DNA from 3 places in the Bradyrhizobium sp. 31Argb genome. Region 2 is predicted to be linked to each of the others. Evidence: predicted binding sites of a transcription regulator. Region 2 holds the regulator's gene; each other region holds the start of a gene.

Region 1 (7,051 bases), on a different contig from region 2:
CAACACCGCGCGACGGCTCATCCTGCGGCGCCGTCCCAGCGCATCGAGCTTGGCTACAAAGCTTTCATCCGGATCCGACAGAGCATGGCCGGCGGCACCGGCCGTACGCCATAGGCGCTTCGCCTCCAAAAAGGCGGCTTCATGGAGAGGACTGCGCGCGCGCCAGAGTTCCAGCGCCGCCAGGTCTTTCGGCGTCATGTCTCCGGATGTGAGCTTCTGCAGCCGGTTGACCGCTTCCCGCTCTACCGGATCCAGACCTGGATGTGCCTTGCTCATCTCGATGCTGCACCTTTCGCGGCTTCTTCCGTGAGAACGCCGGCGACGATTGCAGGAATTCTTGCCTCTAAGACGATTCTCGGCGACCGGAAGTGCACGCTCAACCCTTCAATTCCTTATAGCGCGCCAGACAATGTTCGAGTGCCAAGCGGAGTTCTTTCGCAACGAGCTGCCGGGAGATTCCGAGCCGGTCGGCGATTTCCTGGCGGGGAACATTGCCCACCCGCGCCGCCAGAAAGATCACCCGTCGCCGCTCGGGGAGTTCGTCGACGATCGCCTCGAATGCCTCCAGGTCAGACCGCGCCAACATGGTTTGCTCAGCCGTCGGCGCATCGTCGGGCAGCTCAAGCAGGCTTTCGATCTCGATGGCCGATATGCGTTGACGCCGCTCCATCCGGCGGCGATCCTCTGCCACGTTCAACGCGATTCGGAAGAGATAGCTGCGCGGACTTTGAACGGCGCCAATCGATTCCGCGCGCGACAGGCGCAACCACGTGTCCTGCATGGCATCGCCGGCGAGATCGGCCGAGCCGAGGCGTTGAGTCAGACGCGCCTTGAGGTCGTCATAGCGATCGACAAACAGGCGGCGGATGATCGTCAAGGCGTTCTCGGTCATGGCCGGGTCCCGGCCGATCGGAGGTTGGGATCGGGCTTGCCGCAACCCTGCACCACGCCGGGCCCTTGCGGCACGATCAAGATCAAGACCGGCTGCAGGAAGCCCGCCGGCGGCGGCTCGTTGAACCGCACGCTGCGCAAGGTCGCATCAATCCGCTCATCGGCATCCGGCGTGCCGGTGGACCCGATACGTTGGGATCTCTGGACGGCACCGTCTGGCGCGATCCAGAACACGGCGGCGAAGCGATACCTGCCCGGACGCGCGCCGCCCGATCGGCAAAGAGCATCCGCAATGCTCGCCTGAATCTGTCCATAGTAACGCCGATGTTCTGGCGATCGTGTTTGCTGCGCCGCCTGCTGAGTGGCGAGCGGTTCTGGCAACAGCACGAAAGTCGTCTCGGCGACGAACTCGGCAGCCAGACCGGTGCCCGACAGGAGCTTTCGGAGCGCCTCGTCCAGCGCAAACACGCCCAGGACATCGCCGGAGAGGCGGCCGGCCGCAAGGCTCGTGTCGTAGAGGGCGTCGCGTCCGGTCGCATCGACATAGCGACTGAGTGCGGCGGCGAGCGGTTGCGAGGGGATATTGAATTCGATCGGCGCATTCGCTGGCCTTGTCTGAGCCGCGGCCATGTCGATACCCGCAGCCATGCCCGCGACGGTCAACGCGCATGCCCAAGCTGCCAGCCGCCTATTGGCCGACGCAGCGACAACACGCTTGGCGCGATCCGGTTTGAGTTCGGCTTGGGCCGATCGAAGCATCACCACTGTCCCCGCCCACGCAGATCAGGACAGCCGCTCCAGCTTCCCAGTGCTACGACCTGCCCGCCGACGGTCCAAATTGCGCGTCAGCGCACATCCCAAGCCAACGCGCGGCGGACGCTAGTGACGTAATATTACGGTTTGACGACAACCGAAGCCCTCACGTGTCCGGCTTCGCCGCGGCAGAAGCCGGTTTCCATGTCCCCGTCGTGTCCCATCTCGGTATCCGTGTCGACGATCCAGCCCAGGCACATGGGTGCCCGCCTCAGTCGCTCACGCGAGACTCGCAAGTGGCAATTCGGTGGTCGACTTGATCTGCTCCATCGTGAACATCGACGAAACGTCGTGCAAGTCGATCTTTGCGATCAATCGTTGGTAGAGATCATCATAGGCGCGAATGTCAGATACGACAGCTCGGATCAAATAATCGACGTCGCCGCTCAAGCGATAGAAATCCACGACCTCCGGAAAACTCGTGACGATTTTCCGGAATTTCTGCGCCCACTCCGCATTGTGTTGGTTGGTCTTGACGGCGATGAAGACGCTGACACCAAGGTTCAGCTTTTCCGCGTCCAATAGCGCCACCCGGCGTTTGATGTAGCCGGAGCTCTCAAGCTTCTGGATCCGCCGCCAGCAGGGCGTCGAACTCAACCCGACCCGCTCGGCAATGTCCTGCATCGAGAGGCTGCTATTCACCTGCAGCGTTGCCAAGATCTTGCGGTCGAAGTCGTCGAGCATGCAAACCTCCGAATCCAGGAGGGAAAAGAATGTTTTGGTTGCCGTGAACCTTGTTTGAAGAATGTTATTGCCATATGCACGCTGCGGCTAGCATGAACTTTCATCAGACGCTGTACAATCTCGCGGCAGCGTGTAGCGTCCCCGCCGCGAGCCAGGCGCCCTCATGGGAAATCTGCTGATGAAAAGCCCGCCAGGCGAGGCATCGGACAGCTAAAGCGGCCAATCCTTGCCTGTTCCGGCGGCAGTGCGGCTTACAGCCGCTGGCCGCCGCTGGCGTCGATCTGTTGGCCCGTGACCCAGCCGCCATCGTCGGACGCCAGGAACGCGACGACCTTGGCGATATCGGCGGGCTGGCCGACACGTCCAAGCGCAATCGAATTGGCAACCGCGCGGCTGGCGACGGGGTCGCGCGCGTTGGCGTTCATGTCGGTCGCAGTGGCGCCTGGCATCACGGAGTTCACCGTGATTTGTCGCCCGCCAAGATGAACGGCGAGCAGCCGACTGAACGCCTCCAGGCCCGCTTTTGTCGGCGCATAGGCCGCCATGGCGGGGTAAGCGGCGCGCGTTCCCATCGACGAAATGTTGATGATGCGGCCACCGTCGCGGAGATGGGGCAACAGAGCCTTGATAAGAAAGAACGGCGATTTGAGATTGGTCTGCAACAGAAGCTCAAAATCTTCTTCCGTAATCTCCTCGATCGTCGCACGCTTGCCGACACCGGCATTGTTGACGAGGATATCGAACGCTGTGTTGCCGTATCGCTCGGTTAGTTCCGCGGTGAACTTTGCGGCAAGCGCCACGGCACCGCCACGCGCCGATAGATCGGCCTGCAGTGCAAACGCAGCCCCACCGGCAGCGACGATCGCGTCGACAACAGCGCGCGCGGCACCCTCGGCAGAGTGATAATGAACCGCAACGATCGCACCGTCTTCTGCAAGCCTGAGTGCGATCGCCTGCCCGATGCCGCGGCTGGCGCCGGTGACCAATGCAATCTTGCCTGCCAGCGTGCTCACGCCGACCAGCCTTTCGCCGCCTCGAGCTGGCGGGCGCGATCAATCAGCGATTTGCGGTCGATCTTGTTGGTGCCAGCCCAGGGCAGCTCATTGACGAACTCGATGCGGCGCGGATGCTGATAGGCCGGTCCATTCGCGATCGTGAATTTGCGGATATCGTCCGCGGTCGGCTTGGCGTCGGCGCGGGTGACGATGAAGGCGACCGGGACCTGGCTGCGCTCCTCGTCCGGCAGCGGCACCACCGCCGCCTGCTGCACCTGCGGATGACGTTCGAGCAGCTTCTCGACCTCGCCCGGATAGACGTTCTCGCCCGAGCAGACGAACATGTCGTCGGCGCGGCCGACGAAATAGTAGAAGCCGTTCCCGTCGCGACGCATCACGTCGCCGCTGTAATACCAGCCATCGGTGATCGCCTTCGCCGTCTGCTGCGGCAGATTGTGATAATGATCCATCAGCGCAGGATTGCGCATCAACAGCACGCCCTCATTCTCGGTACCATTGATGAGCTTGACGGTCTCGGGATCGATAGGATAGCCGAGCGCGAGCGGCGGCGTTGGAATGCCCTTTGGATGCGGCCCGAACACCGCGGGCCCGGCTTCGGTGGTGCCGTAGCCGATGGAGAGCGTGACGTTCGGCAGGACCTGCTTGATCTTGTCCCACAGGCCCATCGTCATCGGCGCCGAGCCCAGCATCAATCGCCTGACGGAAGTGATGTCGTTCTGAGCCAGCAGCTCGCGCTCCTTGACCACCCGCGCCCACATGGTGGGAACGGCCGTCGCCGCCGTTGCCTTGTACTTGGCGATCGCCTCGATATAGCTCCTGGTCTCGAACGATGGCAGCAGCACCACGGACGCGTTGGTCGCAAAGATTGTCTTGGTCGCGAATAACCCATTCATGTGAAACAGCGGCTGCGCGATGATGTAGCGCTCGCTTTCGTTGAGCGCGCCGCTGGTTCGGGTGGAGAGCGCCCAGAGCTGACCGAGATGCGACAACGGCACGCCTTTCGGCCGGCCGGTCGAACCGGAGGTGTAGAGCATCTGGCCCACTTCGTCCGGCCCGGCCACGACGCTGTCGAAGGAATCGAAGGGCTTTATGCTCGCGGCAAAACCGTTCGGCCCAACGTCGTCGAAGTCGATCGCCGGAATGCCCTCGCGCACCTGAGGGCGGTTCGCACCGTCGACAAAGGCGAGCGCGATCTTGGCGTCGTCCATCACATAGTCGATGGTATCGCGCGCGACCTTGATATTGACGGGCACCGCGATACAGCCCGCGCGCATGATGCCGAAATAAGCCGCGACATATTCGGCGCGATTGAATGACAGGATGGCGATATGCGTACCGCGGGAAAATCCACGGTCTGTCAGATATTTTGCGACCCCGTTGGCGAGCTGATCGACCTGTCGGTGGGTATAGATCCTCGGGCCACCGGGCAAGGCGAGATCGATGATCGCTTCCTTGTCCAGGTTGCCCCTGCGATCGATCAGATCGCCCAGATTGTGCCAACGCATCGGCAGAACTCCGTCTTTCGTATCAGCTAACTGGCCGCACTCACTGCCCGCGGCAACTCGGCGGGCTGCTCAAGCAAGTCGTAATGGCAGGCCACCATTCGGCTGCCGGACACCTTTCGCAGTACCGGCCGCTCCTTGCCGCAGCGCTCGCGCGCCATCGGGCAGCGCTCATGGAAGCTGCAGCCTTGGGGTGGATCGAGCGGGCTTGGCAGTTCGCCCTGCAAGACCTGCTTGGCCCGGCCGCGCGCCAGTCGTGGATCGGCGATCGGCGCCGCCGCCAGCAGGGCAAGCGTGTAAGGATGCGCCGGCTGCCGCCAAATTTCTTCACCGCTGCCGCTTTCGACGATGCGGCCGAGATACATCACGATCAGACGATCGGAGATGTGTTCGACCACCGAGAGGTCGTGGGAAATGAAGAGAAAGGACACGCCGGTCTGCTGCTGCAGGTCCTGCAACAGATTGATCACCTGTGCGCGGACGGAGACGTCCAGCGCCGATACCGGCTCGTCGCAGATGATGACTTTCGGCCGCAGCGCGAGCGCACGCGCAATGCCCACGCGCTGGCGCTGGCCGCCGGAGAACTCGTGCGGATAGCGGCGCTCGGCATCCGCCGGCAGGCCGACTTGCCTGATCAGCTCGGCAACACGATCGCGAATGTCACGGCGCGACCAGCCGGCAACGCTGAGCGGTTGGCCGATGATGGTGCCGACGTCATGGCGCGGATTGAGCGAGCCATAGGGATCCTGAAAGATCATCTGCATGTTCTTGCGTAGGGACTTGAGCTGCCCGCTCGACATGCTCGTGATGTCCCGCCCGTCAAGCACGATGCGGCCGTCGGAGCTCGGGACCAGCCGCATGATCGCCTTGCCGAGGGTCGACTTGCCGCAACCGGATTCGCCGACCAAGCCGACGGTTTCTCCGGCTTCGAGCTCAAAGCTGACGTCGTCGACCGCGCGCACAGTGCCCTGCGCGGTCTGGTACTGAACGCAAAGGCTACGTACGGACAACAGCGGCATGTCGCGACAGCTCCTCTTCGGCGGCGAAACACGCCGCAGTGCGTCCCGGCAATAGCGACATCAGGTCCGGTCTCTGCGCGCGGCAACGATCGAATGCGTCGGGACAGCGATTCTGGAAGGCGCAGCCGGCCGGCAGGTCCGACAGCGGCGGCACGCTGCCGCCAATCTCTGCCAGGCGGGTGCCGCGCCGACGCGTCGCCGAAGGCGTGGCACCGAGCAAGCCGCGGGTGTAGCGATGCAGCGGCCGCTCGAATAGCGCCTCTACCGGCGCCTCCTCGACCTTGCGGCCGGCATACATCACCACAACGCGGTCGGCGGTCTCGGCCACGACGCCGAGGTCGTGCGTGATGATGATCAGCCCCATGCCCGAACTCGCTTGCAATTCCTTGAGCAAGGCAAGGATCTGCGCCTGGATCGTCACGTCGAGCGCCGTGGTCGGCTCATCGGCGATCAAAAGCTTCGGCCCGCAGGCGATCGCCATCGCGATCATGACGCGCTGGCTCATGCCGCCGGACATCTGATGCGGAAAATCGTTCAGCCGTCGCTCGGCATCGGGGATGCGCACCTGGCGCAGCAATTCGACGGCGCGGGCATGCGCCTCGGCACGCGAGACGTCATTGTGCTGCTGAATCGCCTCGATCAATTGGTCGCCGATGGTGGTGACCGGATTGAGCGAGGTCATCGGATCCTGAAAGATCATCGAGATGTCCTTGCCTCGAACCCGCCGCATCTCGCGATCGGACAAGGACGTCAGCTCGCTGCCCATGAAACGCACGCTACCGCCGACGACCTTCGCCGGCGGATATGGCAACAGCCGCATGACCGCGAGCGCGGTCAGCGATTTGCCGCAGCCAGACTCGCCGACAATCGCTACCGTCTCGCCTGCCGCCACCGTCAACGACAGCCCATCCACCGCCGGCAGCACGCCGCGGCGCGTGAACAGCGACACCTTCAGCCGGTCGATCTCGAGAACCGGGCCGTTGCCAGCCGCCATGTCAGCGATCCCTGAGTTTCGGATTAAGCGCATCGTTGAGACCATCGCCGACCAGGTTGAGCGCCAGCACCGTGACCATGATCGCCAGTCCCGGCACGGCGCAGATGTACCAGGAGGTGCGGATCAGGGTCC
Region 2 (7,051 bases):
GCGAAGCCATCAAGTTCTTCAAGTGGTCGTTCGAGAAGGGCGGCAAGGCCGCCGAGGAGCTCGACTACATTCCGATGCCGGAAGCGGTCGTCAAGCTGATCGAAAAGACCTGGGCCTCGGACATCAAGAGCTGAGCCTCGCATCGAGAGCCTCGCGCCCCGTCATCTTCCGGGGCGCGAGTGCAGCAAGTGATCCCGGAATCCCAAGGGGTTCCGGGTCTGGTCCTCGGACCCAGAAGCGGCGCCGGATAAACTCGTCGGCAAGATCGCTCGACAAGAAGCGACCCTTCTATTGTATCAGTCAACACAGGGGATTGGCGTGGCAGACATGGCCGTTCAAAGCGACGTAATGGCAGCCTCCGGACCTTACGATCGTGCCAAGGCCCTCAGCGCCTTCAAACTCGGTGACCTCACCTTCTACTGGATCACCCGGGCCTGCGCGATTTCGGTGCTCCTGATCCTTGGCGGCGGCATCATTCTTTCGCTGATTGCCGGCGCCTGGCCGGCGATGAAGGAATACGGCTTCGCCTTCCTGTCGACGCAACGCTGGGCGCCGTCGGCCGATCCGCCGGTGCTCGGTGCGCTCGGGCCGATCTATGGCACGCTCATCACCTCTATCATCGCGATGCTGATCGCCATTCCCGTCGGCATCGGCATTGCGATCTTCCTCACCGAGCTTTGCCCGCAATGGCTGCGCCGCCCGATCGGCATCGCGATTGAGCTCCTGGCCGGCATCCCCTCGATCATCTACGGCATGTGGGGCTTCTTCGTGCTCGGCCCGTTCCTCGCCAACACCTTCCAGCCGTTCATGATCCGCCTGTTCGACGGCGTGCCGCTGCTGGGCGCGGTGTTCGGCGGCCCGCCGTCCTATCTCAGCCTGTTCAACGCCGCGCTGATCCTGGCGATCATGGTGCTGCCCTTCATCACGGCGATCTCGGTCGACGTGTTCAAGACAGTGCCGCCGGTCCTGAAGGAGGCGGCCTACGGGGTCGGCTGCACCACCTGGGAAGTCGTCCGCAACGTCGTGATTCCCTATACCCGCGTCGGCGTGATCGGCGGCATCATGCTGGCCCTCGGCCGCGCACTCGGCGAGACCATGGCCGTGACCTTCATCATCGGCAACTCGTTCCGCATCTCCTCCTCGATCTTCGCGCCGGGCACGACGATCTCGGCGGCGATCGCCAGCGAATTCGCCGAGAGTGACGGATTGCACCAATCGGGCCTGATCCTGCTCGGCCTGTTGCTGTTCGTGCTGACGTTCATTGTTCTCGCCTGTGCGCGACTGATGCTGATGCGTCTGGAAAAGAAGGCGGGGAACTGAGCCATGAATCCGATTTACAGGTCTCGCCGTCGCAACGACATCATCATCCGCGGGCTTTGCATCGCCGCTGCCGCGTTTGGGGTGACTTGGCTGGCGCTGATCCTGTTCACGCTGTTCTACAACGGCCTCGCCGGCCTCAGCCTCGATGTCTTCACCAAGAACACGCCGCCGCCCGGCTCCACCGATGGCGGTCTCCTGAACGCGATCGTCGGCTCGGTGATCATGACCGTGATCGGTGTCGGCATCGGCGCGCCGCTCGGCCTGTTTGCCGGCACCTATCTGGCCGAATACGGCAAGCATGACCGGCTCACTTCGGTGATCCGCTTCATCAACGACATCCTCTTGAGCGCGCCGTCGATCATCATCGGCCTGTTCATCTATGGCGCGGTCGTCGTGCCGATGGGCGGCTTCTCCGCGCTGGCCGGCTGTCTGGCGCTGGCGGTGATCGTCATCCCCGTCGTGCTGCGCACCACCGAGGACATGCTGCTGCTCGTCCCCAACCCGCTGCGGGAGGCGGCCTCCGCGCTTGGCCTTCCGCGCTCGCTGGTGATCAAGCGGATCGCCTATCGTGCGGCGCGCTCCGGCCTGATCACCGGCGTGCTGCTGGCGACCGCCCGCGTCGCCGGTGAGACCGCGCCGCTGCTGTTCACCGCGCTGTCCAATCAGTTCTTCAGCCTGAACCTGACCAAGACGATGGCGAACCTGCCGGTGACCATCAACAACTTCGTGCAGAGCCCCTACGCCTATTGGAAAGAGCTCGCCTGGAGCGGGGCCCTGCTCATCACCTTGACCGTGCTCGCGCTCAACATCGGCGCGCGCATCCTCGGCGCCGAAAGGAGCGCAAAATGACCGATATGACCGTATCGACGACCAGCCCGAGCGCGGCCATTCCCCAGAAATCGCTGCCGGAAGCGCCGCCGAAGGTGACGGCACGCAGCCTCAACTTCTATTACGGCGAGCACCACGCGCTGAAGAACATCAACCTGGCGCTCGGCACCAACCGCGTCACCGCCTTCATCGGTCCTTCCGGTTGCGGCAAGTCAACGCTGCTGCGGATCTTCAACCGGATGTACGACCTCTATCCCGGCCAGCGCGCCACCGGCCAACTGATGCTGGACCAGACCAACATTCTCGACCCCAAGCTCGATCTCAACCTGCTGCGGGCGCGGATCGGAATGGTGTTCCAGAAGCCGACGCCGTTCCCGATGACGATCTATGAGAACATCGCCTTCGGCATCCGCCTTTACGAGAAGATCTCGAAATCCGAAATGGACGGCCGAGTCGAGAAAGCGCTGCGCGGCGGCGCGCTGTGGAACGAGGTCAAGGACAAGCTCAACGCCTCCGGCCTGAGCCTCTCCGGCGGCCAGCAGCAGCGTCTGTGCATCGCCCGCACGGTTGCGGTGCGGCCCGAAGTGATCCTGTTCGACGAGCCCTGCTCGGCGCTCGATCCGATCTCGACCGCCAAGGTCGAGGAACTGATCCAGGAGCTGTCGGAGGACTACACGATCGCGATCGTCACGCATAACATGCAGCAGGCGGCGCGCGTCTCCGACAAGACCGCGTTCATGTATCTGGGCGAACTGATCGAGTTTGACGACACCAGCAAGATCTTCACCTCGCCGAGCGATCGTCGCACCCAGGACTACATCACCGGCCGGTTCGGTTGAGGAGGGACATCATGGCTTCTGAACATACCGCCAAGGCGTTCGACAGCGATCTTCAGGAACTGACCCGTCTGGTCGCGGAGATGGGCGGGCTGGTCGAACGGATGATCACCGAATCCGTCGATGCGCTGATCCGCCGCGACATTGCGCTCGGCAAGCGTGTCGTCGCTTCCGACATCGAGATCGACAGCCTGCAGCGCGTGATCGAAGAGCGCGCCGTGCTGACGATCGCCCGCCGCCAGCCGATGGCCGTCGACCTGCGCGAGATCGTCGGCGCGATGCGGGTGGCGACCGACCTCGAGCGGATCGGCGACCTCGCCAAGAACATGGGCAAGCGCGTCGCCGCGCTGGAGAACGACTTCCAGCCGCTGAAGCTGATCCGCGGCTTGGAGCACATGACCGACCTCGTGCTGTCGCAGGTCAAGTCCGTGCTCGACGCTTATGCCGCGCACGATCTGCCGGCCGCGATGAACGTCTGGAAGAGCGACGAGGAGGTGGACGCGATCTGCACCTCGCTGTTCCGCGAGCTCCTCACCTACATGATGGAAGATCCGCGCAACATCTCGTTCTGCATCCACCTGATGTTCTGCGCCAAGAACATCGAGCGGATCGGCGACCACGCCACCAACATCGCGGAGACGGTGTTCTACATGATCGAGGGTCAGCAGATGACCGACAAGCGGCCGAAGGGGGATATGACGACGTTCGCCACGACCGTTCCGGGCAACTAGAGCACATCCAGGAAAGTCGAAGCCGGTTTTCCGAAGAAGATCCTGCTCAAAACATCAAAGGAAGAGTGGGATGACGATTCAGGCAGAGAGTCATCCCGCTATAGGAGAAGCCAAGCCGATGAGCGCACGCATTCTGGTGGTCGAAGACGAAGAAGCGCTGACGACGCTGTTGCGCTACAATCTCGATGCAGAAGGCTATGATGTCGAAACGGTCGCCCGTGGAGATGATGCGGACACAAGGCTCAAGGAACGCATTCCCGACCTTGTCGTGCTCGACTGGATGCTGCCGGGACTCTCCGGCATCGAGCTGTGCCGCCGTCTACGGGCGCGGCCGGAGACCAAGCAGCTCCCGATCATCATGCTGACCGCGCGCGGCGAGGAAAGCGAGCGCGTGAGGGGACTGGCGACCGGCGCCGACGACTACATCGTCAAGCCGTTCTCGGTGCCTGAACTGCTGGCGCGGGTGAAGGGCCTGTTGCGTCGGGCAAGTCCGGAGCGGCTCGCCACCGTGCTCACCTATGGCGACATCGAGCTCGACCGCGAGAAGCGTCGCGTCGCGCGCTCGGGCCGTCCGATCGATCTCGGCCCGACCGAATATCGCCTGCTGGAGTTCTTCCTGGAGCATCCCGGCCGCGTGTTCAGCCGCGAGCAGTTGCTCGACAGCGTCTGGGGGCGCGACATCTATATCGACGAGCGCACCGTCGACGTCCACATCGGCCGCCTGCGCAAATTGCTCAATCCCGGCCGCGAGCAGGACCCGATCCGCACCGTCCGCGGCGCGGGCTACGCGCTGGATGATCGCTTCGCGAAGGCCGAGCAGTCGTAACTCGGCGACCTCAATCCGTAGCCCGGGTGCAGCGAAGCGTAACCCGGGGAAATTTGGACCTGCCGATACAGCATTGCCGGGTTACGCTGCGCTTCACCCGGGCTACGATCTGTCGTCGGCTTACTTGCCGTGTGACGGCTTGACCGTCGGACGGCGGCGGTCCGCTGCCGGCTGGTAGGCGACGCGGGAGTGGTGCGCGCAATAGGGAAGGCCGGGAAGCGCCTTGCCGCCGCAGAAGAAGAATTCCGGGCTCGAGGGATCGCCGACCGGCCAGTGGCAGGTGGCCTCGTTCAATTCGAGCAGCGACAGCCGCTGGCTCATCGGCACCACATTGTCGTAGGCGATAGGGTCCGCTTCCACCTCCACCTCGAAGGCGTGCGCGAGCGCGGTGTTGCCGCGGGAGACCGGACGCGCCACGCGCATCATCGGCTGTGCGGGACGCGCCTTGCGCTGCCGCGGTGCGGTGGCGGCTGGACTCTTGGCGCGACCCGAGAGGCCGAGCCGGTGCACCTTGCCGATCACTGCATTGCGCGTCACGTTGCCGAGTTCCGCTGCGATCTGGCTGGCCGAGAGCCCGGCTTCCCAGAGCTTCTTCAATTGCTCGACGCGTTCGTCGGACCAGGTCAATACCGTCATCGCATCTTTCCCTTCGCGTTGCGCCGGCCGATCCTGGGACAGCGCTGCGATGCCTAATCTCAAAAATCCCTGCGGGCAGAATCCCTTAAGGCTCGCCGGGCACGAAAACCGCACCCGAACGTGTACGCCGCACACAAAGGACTCTAGGGATCAAAACTGCCGCACGAGATGTCGTACCCGACAGGCCAGACGCTACAATATGGCGTGACTCTGGCGCAAGAGTCCGCGCCTATGCGTCCACATGTTCCGACATTTAGGGATTGCAATCGGGCTTTTCCACTACACTGGAAACCCGCGGATTACCCGGTACTTTGCAGCGCAGCCTGGCGGCTTCGTGGCGATTGACAGCACCCGCCGCGCGCATAGAATGCCTTTACGTGCCGCCCTGCAAAGGCGGCACGTTTTGTTTTCGCTGGATGAGCTCCAGCCGCGTGTCTGCATCGCTGCACGCCGCCAGGGCTCATCTGAAAGGCTTGTCTAAAACCCTTCAGTGATCGCCATGACCGACAGCGCCACGTCGCATCTGCTTCCCGTTTTTGCCAGGGCCGATCTCGGCTTCGAACGCGGCGAAGGCTGTTGGCTGATCTCGACCAAAGGCGAGCGTTATCTCGACTTCACCTCCGGCGTCGCGGTGAACGCGCTCGGCCATGCCCATCCGCATCTGGTGAAGGCGCTGCAGGAGCAGGCGACGAAGCTCTGGCACATGTCGAACCTGTTCAAGAGCCCGGACGGCGAGAAGCTTGCCGCGCGGCTGTGCGAGCAGAGTTTTGCGGACTTCGTGTTCTTCTGCAATTCCGGCGCGGAAGCGATGGAAGGCGTGATCAAGGTCGTGCGTCACTATCACTTCTCGAAGGGGCATCCGGAGCGCTATCGCATCGTCACCTTCGAAGGCGCCTTCCATGGCCGCACGCTCGCGACGCTGGCCGCGACCGGCGCCGCCAAATATCTCGAGGGCTTCGGCCCGCCGATGGACGGTTTCGACCAGGTGCCGCATGGCGACATCGAAGCGGTGAAACGCGCGATTGGTCCGCAGACGGCAGGCATCCTGATCGAGCCGGTGCAGGGCGAAGGCGGCGTGCGCTCTGCGCCGCCGGCCTTCTTCAAGGCGCTGCGCCAGCTTTGCGACGAGCACGGTCTCCTGCTCGCCTTCGATGAGGTGCAGACCGGCATGGGCCGCACCGGCGATCTCTTCGCCTACAAGCGCATCGGGGTCACTCCCGATGTGATGTCGCTGGCCAAGGCGCTCGGCGGCGGCTTTCCGATCGGCGCCTTCCTTGCGACCGCGGAAGCCGCGTCCGGCATGACGCCGGGCTCGCACGGCTCGACCTTCGGCGGCAACCCGCTCGCGGTCGCGGCCGCCAGCGCCGTGCTCGATGTGATGCTGCAGCCCGGCTTCTTCGATCACGTGCAGAAGATGTCGCTCCTGCTCAAGCAGAAGCTCGCCTCCGTGGTCGACCGCTATCCGTCCATTCTCGCGGACGTGCGCGGCGAGGGGCTTCTGATCGGCGTCAAGGCCGTGGTGCCCTCCGGCGACCTCGTCACCGCCCTACGCGAGCAGAAGCTGCTCACGGTCGGCGCCGGCGACAATGTGGTGCGCTTCCTCGCGCCGCTGATCGTCGGCGAGGCCGAGATCGAGCACGCCATCGGTTGCCTCGAGCGCGCCTGCACCGCGCTCTCAAGTGGACCGTCGAAGAAGGCAGCGGGATGATGAGCAAGGCACCCCGTCACTTCCTCGACATCAACGAAATGTCGCTCAACGAGCTGCGCGCCATGCTCGCCGCCGGCGCCGCCATGAAGGCGAGACTGAAGGCGCATGAGAGGGCTACGAAGCCGCTCGAAGGCAAGACGCTGGCGATGATCTTCGAGCGCCCCTC
Region 3 (7,051 bases), on a different contig from region 2:
CGCAAAGCGCATGCAGGAGAGCCAGCTCGCGCCGGTCGAGCGGATGCCTTCCACCGGCTTCATGTCGGCATTCTCGACGATCTCGGAGAACAATTTGCCGAGCGCGCCGGTCGAGTGCACGGCGATCGCCAGCACGCCCGCCATCGGCCCGAGGCCGAACGCGATCACGAACACCAACGCGAACACGATGCCGGGCACGGTGCGGGCGAATTCGAGCAGGCGGCGGACGACGAAGCGCAGCCACGGCCCGGGCGAGGTATTCTGCGCGGCGAAGAAGTTCAGCGCGAACGCAAAGACGGCGCCGGTCAGCGTGCCGACATAGCTGATCAAAATGGTCTCGGCGAGCAGCTTCAGCCATTGCTTCCAGCCCCAGAACCATTCGCCGAAATCGGTCCAGACCCGCTGGCCGTTATCGAGCGTGAGGATGCGGTCGAAATAGGAGACGAAGTTGCCGAAATAGGTGAAAAGCGTGCGCAGGTTCACTTCGGCGCCGATGCCAGCGACGACGAGCGCCGCGATAAACACCGCCGCCGCCAGCATCATCTTCAGCCGCTTGCGCGCGACCGCCTTGCGATAGGCCTCGTTCAGCGCCGCGAGCTGCTGAGCGGGAAGGATGGATACGGCGGTGGTCATCGGATCTGCTGCTTGCCCTCAATGGAAACAGGCCGGGTCGCAATCGACCCGGCCTGCGTAGTTCGTGTCAACCGATCAGGACGCCTTCTTCTTGCGCAGGGTGTCGACGAACTTGATCAGCTCGATCGTGCCGTCCCAATCCTTGGTGGTCGCGGGGTGGAAGCCCTTCTTCTGGCCGTCCGAGAGCTTGTCGAACATCACCTTGTCCTTGGCCGGCGCCTCGAAGAAGGCCTTTGCGATCGCGGCCTTCAGATCGTCGGGAAGATCGGTGTTATAGGCATAGGGTCCGTTGATGATCTCGGCCGACTTGTTGATGATGCGGAAATCTTCCTTCTTCATCGGCGAGCCGTCGGCATTCTTCAGCATGCCCTTGTGCAGCATCTGGGCGAGCGTGGAGTCGTCGTCGCTGGTCCACTGGTTGGCGGCGACGTCGACGGTGCCTTGCGAAAGCGCGAGGACCGCGTTCTCGTGGCTGCCGGTGAAGACGACCTTGCTGAAATAGGCTTCGGCGTCCGGAATGCCCTTCTTGTTCAGCTCGAAGCGCGGCACGTTGTTGCCCGAGGTTGAGTTCGGATCGACGAGGCCGAGGTTCTTGCCCTTCACGTCCTCGACGGTCTTGTACGGGCTGGTCGCCTTGACGAAGAACACCGAGTAGTAGCCGGTCGAGCCGTCGGCATTGATGTCGTTTGCGAAGGCGTCGGTCTTGACGCCGGTCAGCCGCGCGCGGGCAAAGGAGGCCGAACCGTAGCTGGCGATCTGGATGTTGCCGGAGCGCTGGCCCTCGATCACCGCAGCATAATCGTTGGCGATGCGCAGCGTGACCTTCACGCCGAGTTCCTTGGAGAGATAGTTGACGAACGGCGTCCAGCGCTCGGTGACGCCGGACGCGTTTTCAGCCGGCACGACCGCGAAGGTCAGCTCCGGATATTTGGCCTTCCAGTCTTGCGCCGACGCGGACGCGGTGAGCGCGAGCGCGGCAGCGCCGGCGAGAACGATGCGACGAGTGATCATGTTTACCCCTGCTGTTATGGTAGCGCTTGGAACATGATCTTTTCGGATCATGCTCTAGAGGCCGACTGCACCTGCAGCGGCTTTCCCTGGATCAAGGTTGCGACGTTCAGGCCGCGGCTGCGGTGCCGAGCGCCGGAGCTGTTGCGGCATCGGGCGCAGGCATTGGCGCCCCGCCGATGACATCATTGGCCTCGAGATCGTAGAGCTCGCGGGCGACGTGATCGGTCAGCATCGACGGCTGACCATCGAACACCACGCGGCCTGCCGCCATGCCGATCAGGCGGTCGCAATAGCTGCGCGCCAGATCGAGCGAATGCAGGTTGCAGAGCACGGTGATGCCGAAATGCTTGTTGATGCGCAGCAGCGCGTCCATCACGATCTTGGTATTGCGCGGATCGAGCGAGGCGATCGGCTCGTCTGCGAGGATGATATCGGGCTCCTGCACCAGCGCGCGGGCGATCGCGACGCGCTGTTGCTGGCCGCCGGAGAGCTGGTCGGCGCGCTGAGCGGCGAACTGCGCGATGTCGAACTGCTCGAGCGCCGACATCGCGAGCGCCCTGTCTTGCTCGGGCCAAAGCTGGGTCAGCGAGCGCCAGGCCGGGATTTCGGCAAGGCGGCCCATCAGCACATTGGTCAGCACGTCGAGCCGGCCGACCAGATTGAACTGCTGAAAGATCATCGCCGAACGCGCGCGCCACTGCCGCAGCGCCTTGCCGCGCAGTGCGGTGACGTCGACACCTTCGAACAGGATGCGGCCTTCGGTCGGATCGGCGAGACGGTTGACCATCCGCAACAATGTCGACTTGCCAGCGCCCGAGCGGCCGATCACGCCGACGAAACTACCGGGCTGAACCGAGAACGAAGCATTGTCCACCGCGGCTTTTGTGCCGAAACGGCACGTCAAACCTTCCACCACCAGCATGCAGTGCTCCGAACCCGTCACGTCGCGTAACGGCTAACGCCGCTGAATTACAGTTGTGTGACAAACGCGCTGCAGTGCGGCGATCCTCCACACCGTCGGCAATGTCACCCATCTGTCACGCTAATGTTATGAAGCGCATCGAAGACGTGCCCTCCCCGCAACCGTTCGAGAGGCGAAGATGGCCGGCAAGATGCTTTCCGTTGTACCGACCATTGATCCCACCGCATCGGTGCGGGACAGCCAGCTTGGCGCCTATACCGAGGTCGGAGCGCGAACCATCCTGCTCGGAGTCACGATGAGCGACTATTCGTATGTCGTGAACGACGCGCAGCTCACTTACACCACGATTGGTAAATTCTGCTCGATCGCGGCGATGACACGGATCAATCCCGGCAATCATCCGATGCATCGTGCGTCGCAGGCGCATTTCACCTATCGCGCCAGCGCATACTTCCCGGGCGAACATGACGAGGCCGAATTCTTCGAATGGCGCCGAGAGCACCGCGTGCATATCGGCCATGACGTCTGGATCGGACATGGCGCGATCATCCTGCCCGGACGCTCGATCGGAACCGGCGCGGTGGTCGCGGCTGGCGCGATCGTGACCAAGGATGTTCCCGCCTATACCATCGTCGCCGGCAATCCGGCGCGGCCGCTCCACAAGCGCTTTCCCGACGACATCACCAGCCGCCTTGCGGCGCTCGCCTGGTGGGACTGGGATCACGAAATGTTGCGCCAAGCGCTGCCGGATTTCCGCAAGCTGGTTGTCGAGGACTTCCTCGCAAAGTATGAAGCGTTGAACACGCCAACAGCCCGCCGGAGTGCCATCTCGTGACCGACATTATTATCGAACGCGGCAAGGCGCTCGTTGACGGCGAACTTGTCGAAACGCGGCTGCGGACCGCGGGCCTGGACATCGCAGCCCTCGGCGGAGATGGAGACGGTCGCGATGCGCTCGGCATCGACGCGCGTGATCTCTTGGTGCTGCCCGGCATCGTCGACCTGCATGGCGACGCTTTCGAGCGGCAGATGATGCCGCGCGCCGGCGTCGATTTCCCGATCGACGTGGCGCTCGCCGACAGCGACCGGCAGGCGATCTCAAACGGAATCACGACGGTGTTCCACGCCACGACCTGGTCGTGGGAGCCGGGTCTGCGCAGCGCCGACAATGCGCGCAGACTGCTGGAGGCGATCGAGCAGATGCGCCCGCACCTTGCAGCCGACACGCGCTTCCATCTGCGCCACGAGACCTACAATCTCGACGCCGAAGCAGAGATCATCGGCTGGCTCGCGGAGGGCCGCGTCGACCTGTTCGCGTTCAACGACCACATGGATGGGACGATCGGGGACCTGGCAAGGCCGCGGAAGCGCAACCGGATGGTGGAGCGCACCGGACTTTCGGCCGAGGACTTCGACCAGTTGGTCACACGCGTGGTGTCGCGCGCGCACGAGGTGCCGGCCTCAGTCTCCCGCCTCGCGGGCGCGGCGCGTTCGGCCAATGTCCGCATGCTCTCGCATGACGACAACAGCCCCGAGATGCGCAAAGGCTTTCGCGACCAGGGCGTCGGCATCGCCGAATTCCCTGTCAACGAAGAGACCGCGCGCGAGGCGGCGGCCGCCGGCGATCACATCGTGTACGGCGCGCCGAATGTCGTGCGCGGCGGCAGCCATACCGGCTGGACCAAAGCGTCCGACATGATCGCCAAGGGTCTCTGCTCGGTACTGGCCTCGGACTATTACTATCCGGCGCAATTGCTGGCGGCCTTCCGCCTTGCCGCGGATGGCATTCTGCCGCTGGAAAAGGCGTGGGACCTGATCTCGGCAGCGCCGGCGCGCGCCGCCGGGCTCGACGACCGCGGCGTGCTCGCCGAAGGTCGCCGCGCCGACATGATCATCGTCGACGACAAGGTTCCGCTGCGGCCTCGCATTGTCGCGGTGATATCAGCGGGACGTCTCGTGCATCTGGCCGACGCCAGCCGGCTCACCTATTCAACAGCACCGCGCAAAGCGGTTGCTGCCGCTTGACGCTCCCAGGTCTTACGACGATGGCCAACTTTCCGCGTTACGCCCTCTACTATGCGCCGGCACCAGCCAGTGCGCTCGATCGTTTCGGCGCCAAGATGCTCGGCTACGATGCCTATCATGGCAGCGACCTGCCTTTTCCCGAGGGCTTGCCGCCGGACTGGCGCGAGGTCACGCAGGACCCTCGCAAATACGGCTTTCATGCCACGCTGAAAGCGCCGATTGCGCTGGCGGAAGGAAAGACCGAAGCCGATTTGATTGGCGCATGCGAGGCTTTCGCCGATACGCCGCGGCCAATTCCCGTGATCGAATCCATCATCGATTCGATCAGCGGCTTCATCGCGATGATCCCGGCAAAGCCGTCGGCGGAGTTGCAGCAGCTCGCGGCCGACGTGACGCGCGACTTCGACTCATTCCGCGCGCCGCTGACGCCTCAGGATCGCGCAAGGCGAAATCCCGAGCGATTGACGCCGCGGCAGGTCGAATATCTCGACCGCTGGGGCTACCCTTACGTGATGGAAGAATTCCGCTTCCACATGACGCTCACCGGACGGTTGGAAGCCGAGCGCCGTGAAGTCGTGGTACCGATGCTGCGAGAGCGCTTTGCCTCTGTGCGGCTCGCAACGCTCGCGATCGACCGGCTCGCGTTGTTTCGCCAGGACGATGCCGCATCGCGCTTCCGCATCATCGCACATTGGCCGCTTACGCCGTCGTCCCGGGCTTGACCCGTAGCCCGGGTGGGGCGGAACGCGTAACCCGGGGTCTCTGCCTCAGCGTCTACCAGCGGTCCCGGGTTGCGCTGCGCTTCACCCGGGCTACGACTTACTCGTCCGTTTCTTCCGGTCTTGTGCGGGCAATGATTTCGGCGGCGCCCTTGTCGAGCAACTCCAGTCCGACGGCGCGGCCGAGTTCGCGGGGGTGGTCGGCGGGGCCGGTGCGCGATGCCTCGATGAAGCGGTCGCCGGTTTCATCCAGCACCGAGGCGCGCAAAATCAACTCGCCGCCGGCAAGCGTCGCATGGCCGGCGATCGGCGAATTGCAGTGGCCGTTCAGGATCCACAGCACCTCGCGCTCGGCTTCGGCAGCAAGGCGCGATGACCCATTCTCGATCTTGGCAAGACGGGCGCGCGTCGCAAAATCGTTCGCCGCGCATTCGACGGCGACGATGCCCTGCCCGACTGCCGGCAGCATCTCGTCGACCGGGAAGTCATAGGCGATGCGCTCTGCACGCCCGATGCGCTCGAGCCCCGAGCGCGCCATCACCAGCGCATCCGCCGGGCCGACCTCGCCGCCATCGGGCAGGCGCTGCTTGTCGCCACGATCGAGCTTGGCAATGCGGGTGTCGGCGGCGCCGCGAAAATGGATCACGCTTGCTTCAGGAAACAGCCTGCGCAAGTAAGCCGCGCGGCGCACCGCGTTGGTGCCGATCTTGAAACCCTTGCCGCGGCTTGCACGAAAGCTTTCCAGCGAAAGACCGGGACGCAGCACCAGGCAGTCGGTTGCGGCGTCGCGCGGCAGGGTGGCGCCGATCACGAGGCCCGGCGTTTCCTCATTGCCGGGCACATCCTTCAGCGAATGCATCGCGGCCTGCAGCTCGCCCGCGCGCATCGCCTCGCGGATCTCGGCGACGAAAGCGCCGCCCTTGCCGCCATGGCGCAGCAACTTGCTGGTCTGGTCCTGATCGCCGCGGGTTTCGAACCTGACAATCTCGACGGTCAAGTCGGAAGCCGACGCACGCAATAGGCGCGCGACCTCCTCGGTCTGCGCCATCGCCATGGCCGTCTTGCGCGTGCCGATGCGTAAGGTCTGTCCCGCCACGATGTCTCCGTTCGAGCCGCCGATAAAGCCGAGGGATTAGAGCAAAAGCCCAATCAAAACAACGCTTTTCGCCGCGTTTTCCGGGAAGGAATGGGCCGGTGAAGGAAGCGCGTCAATCCAGGTCGCTCACGACCTGAACGCCGGCCGCCGCCATTGCCGCATGCGCAGCCGCAAGCGAGCCGGAAAGATCGATCGCCCGGCAGCCGGATTCCACGACCACGGTTTCGAAGCCGAGGCGGCGCGCATCCAGCGCGGAATAATGGACGCAATAGTCGGTGGCGAGCCCGGCCATGAAGATCCGCTTCAGTCCGCGCTCGCGCAAATAGCCGGCAAGGCCGGTCGGCGTGGTGCGGTCGTTCTCGTGGAAGGCGGAATAGGAATCGATTGCGGAGCGAAAGCCTTTTCGGATCACAAGCTCCGCTTTGTCGGTCGAAAGCTGCGGGTGGAACGCGGCGCCCGCCGTGCCCTGCACGCAATGCTCCGGCCACAGCGTCTGCGGACCGTAGGGCATGGTGATGGTTTCGAACGGCGCGGAGCCCTGGTGTGAGGTCGCAAAGGAGCTGTGGCCTCGCGGATGCCAATCCTGTGTCAGCACCACATGATCGAACCGCCCAGCGAGCCGGTTGACGACAGGCACCACCGCAT

Evidence for each region. Region 2 encodes PhoB, which activates phosphate uptake and scavenging genes when phosphate is short. Its sites were predicted from a motif close to TGTCATNNANCTGTCAT; they were not measured.
Region 1: a site for PhoB is predicted at 1,784-1,800, ahead of AAFX91_RS05440 (STN domain-containing protein). Genes of this name have one in related genera too.
Region 3: a site for PhoB is predicted at 2,613-2,629, ahead of phnC (phosphonate ABC transporter ATP-binding protein). Genes of this name have one in related genera too.

What each region holds. Positions count from the first base shown of each region.
Region 1 covers NZ_JBEGDB010000017.1:4,885-11,935, reverse strand. Annotated here, with positions in the region: gene AAFX91_RS05450 (FecR family protein) at 1-276, opposite strand, end outside; gene AAFX91_RS05445 (RNA polymerase sigma factor) at 377-892, opposite strand; gene AAFX91_RS05440 (STN domain-containing protein) at 889-1,650, opposite strand; gene AAFX91_RS05435 (Lrp/AsnC family transcriptional regulator) at 1,924-2,388, opposite strand; gene AAFX91_RS05430 (SDR family oxidoreductase) at 2,640-3,401, opposite strand; gene AAFX91_RS05425 (class I adenylate-forming enzyme family protein) at 3,398-4,909, opposite strand; gene AAFX91_RS05420 (ABC transporter ATP-binding protein) at 4,936-5,925, opposite strand; gene AAFX91_RS05415 (ABC transporter ATP-binding protein) at 5,903-6,919, opposite strand; gene AAFX91_RS05410 (ABC transporter permease) at 6,921-7,051, opposite strand, start outside.
Region 2 covers NZ_JBEGDB010000201.1:770-7,820, reverse strand. Annotated here, with positions in the region: gene pstS (phosphate ABC transporter substrate-binding protein PstS) at 1-134, shown strand, start outside; gene pstC (phosphate ABC transporter permease subunit PstC) at 328-1,320, shown strand; gene pstA (phosphate ABC transporter permease PstA) at 1,324-2,169, shown strand; gene pstB (phosphate ABC transporter ATP-binding protein PstB) at 2,175-2,987, shown strand; gene phoU (phosphate signaling complex protein PhoU) at 2,999-3,715, shown strand; gene phoB (phosphate regulon transcriptional regulator PhoB) at 3,834-4,541, shown strand; gene AAFX91_RS29425 (GcrA family cell cycle regulator) at 4,662-5,177, opposite strand; gene AAFX91_RS29420 (aspartate aminotransferase family protein) at 5,677-6,885, shown strand; gene argF (ornithine carbamoyltransferase) at 6,885-7,051, shown strand, end outside.
Region 3 covers NZ_JBEGDB010000005.1:7,653-14,703, forward strand. Annotated here, with positions in the region: gene phnE (phosphonate ABC transporter, permease protein PhnE) at 1-633, opposite strand, end outside; gene phnD (phosphonate ABC transporter substrate-binding protein) at 709-1,644, opposite strand; gene phnC (phosphonate ABC transporter ATP-binding protein) at 1,751-2,566, opposite strand; gene AAFX91_RS01710 (DapH/DapD/GlmU-related protein) at 2,745-3,401, shown strand; gene AAFX91_RS01715 (alpha-D-ribose 1-methylphosphonate 5-triphosphate diphosphatase) at 3,398-4,591, shown strand; gene AAFX91_RS01720 (DUF1045 domain-containing protein) at 4,612-5,313, shown strand; gene hemC (hydroxymethylbilane synthase) at 5,411-6,406, opposite strand; gene pncA (bifunctional nicotinamidase/pyrazinamidase) at 6,519-7,051, opposite strand, start outside.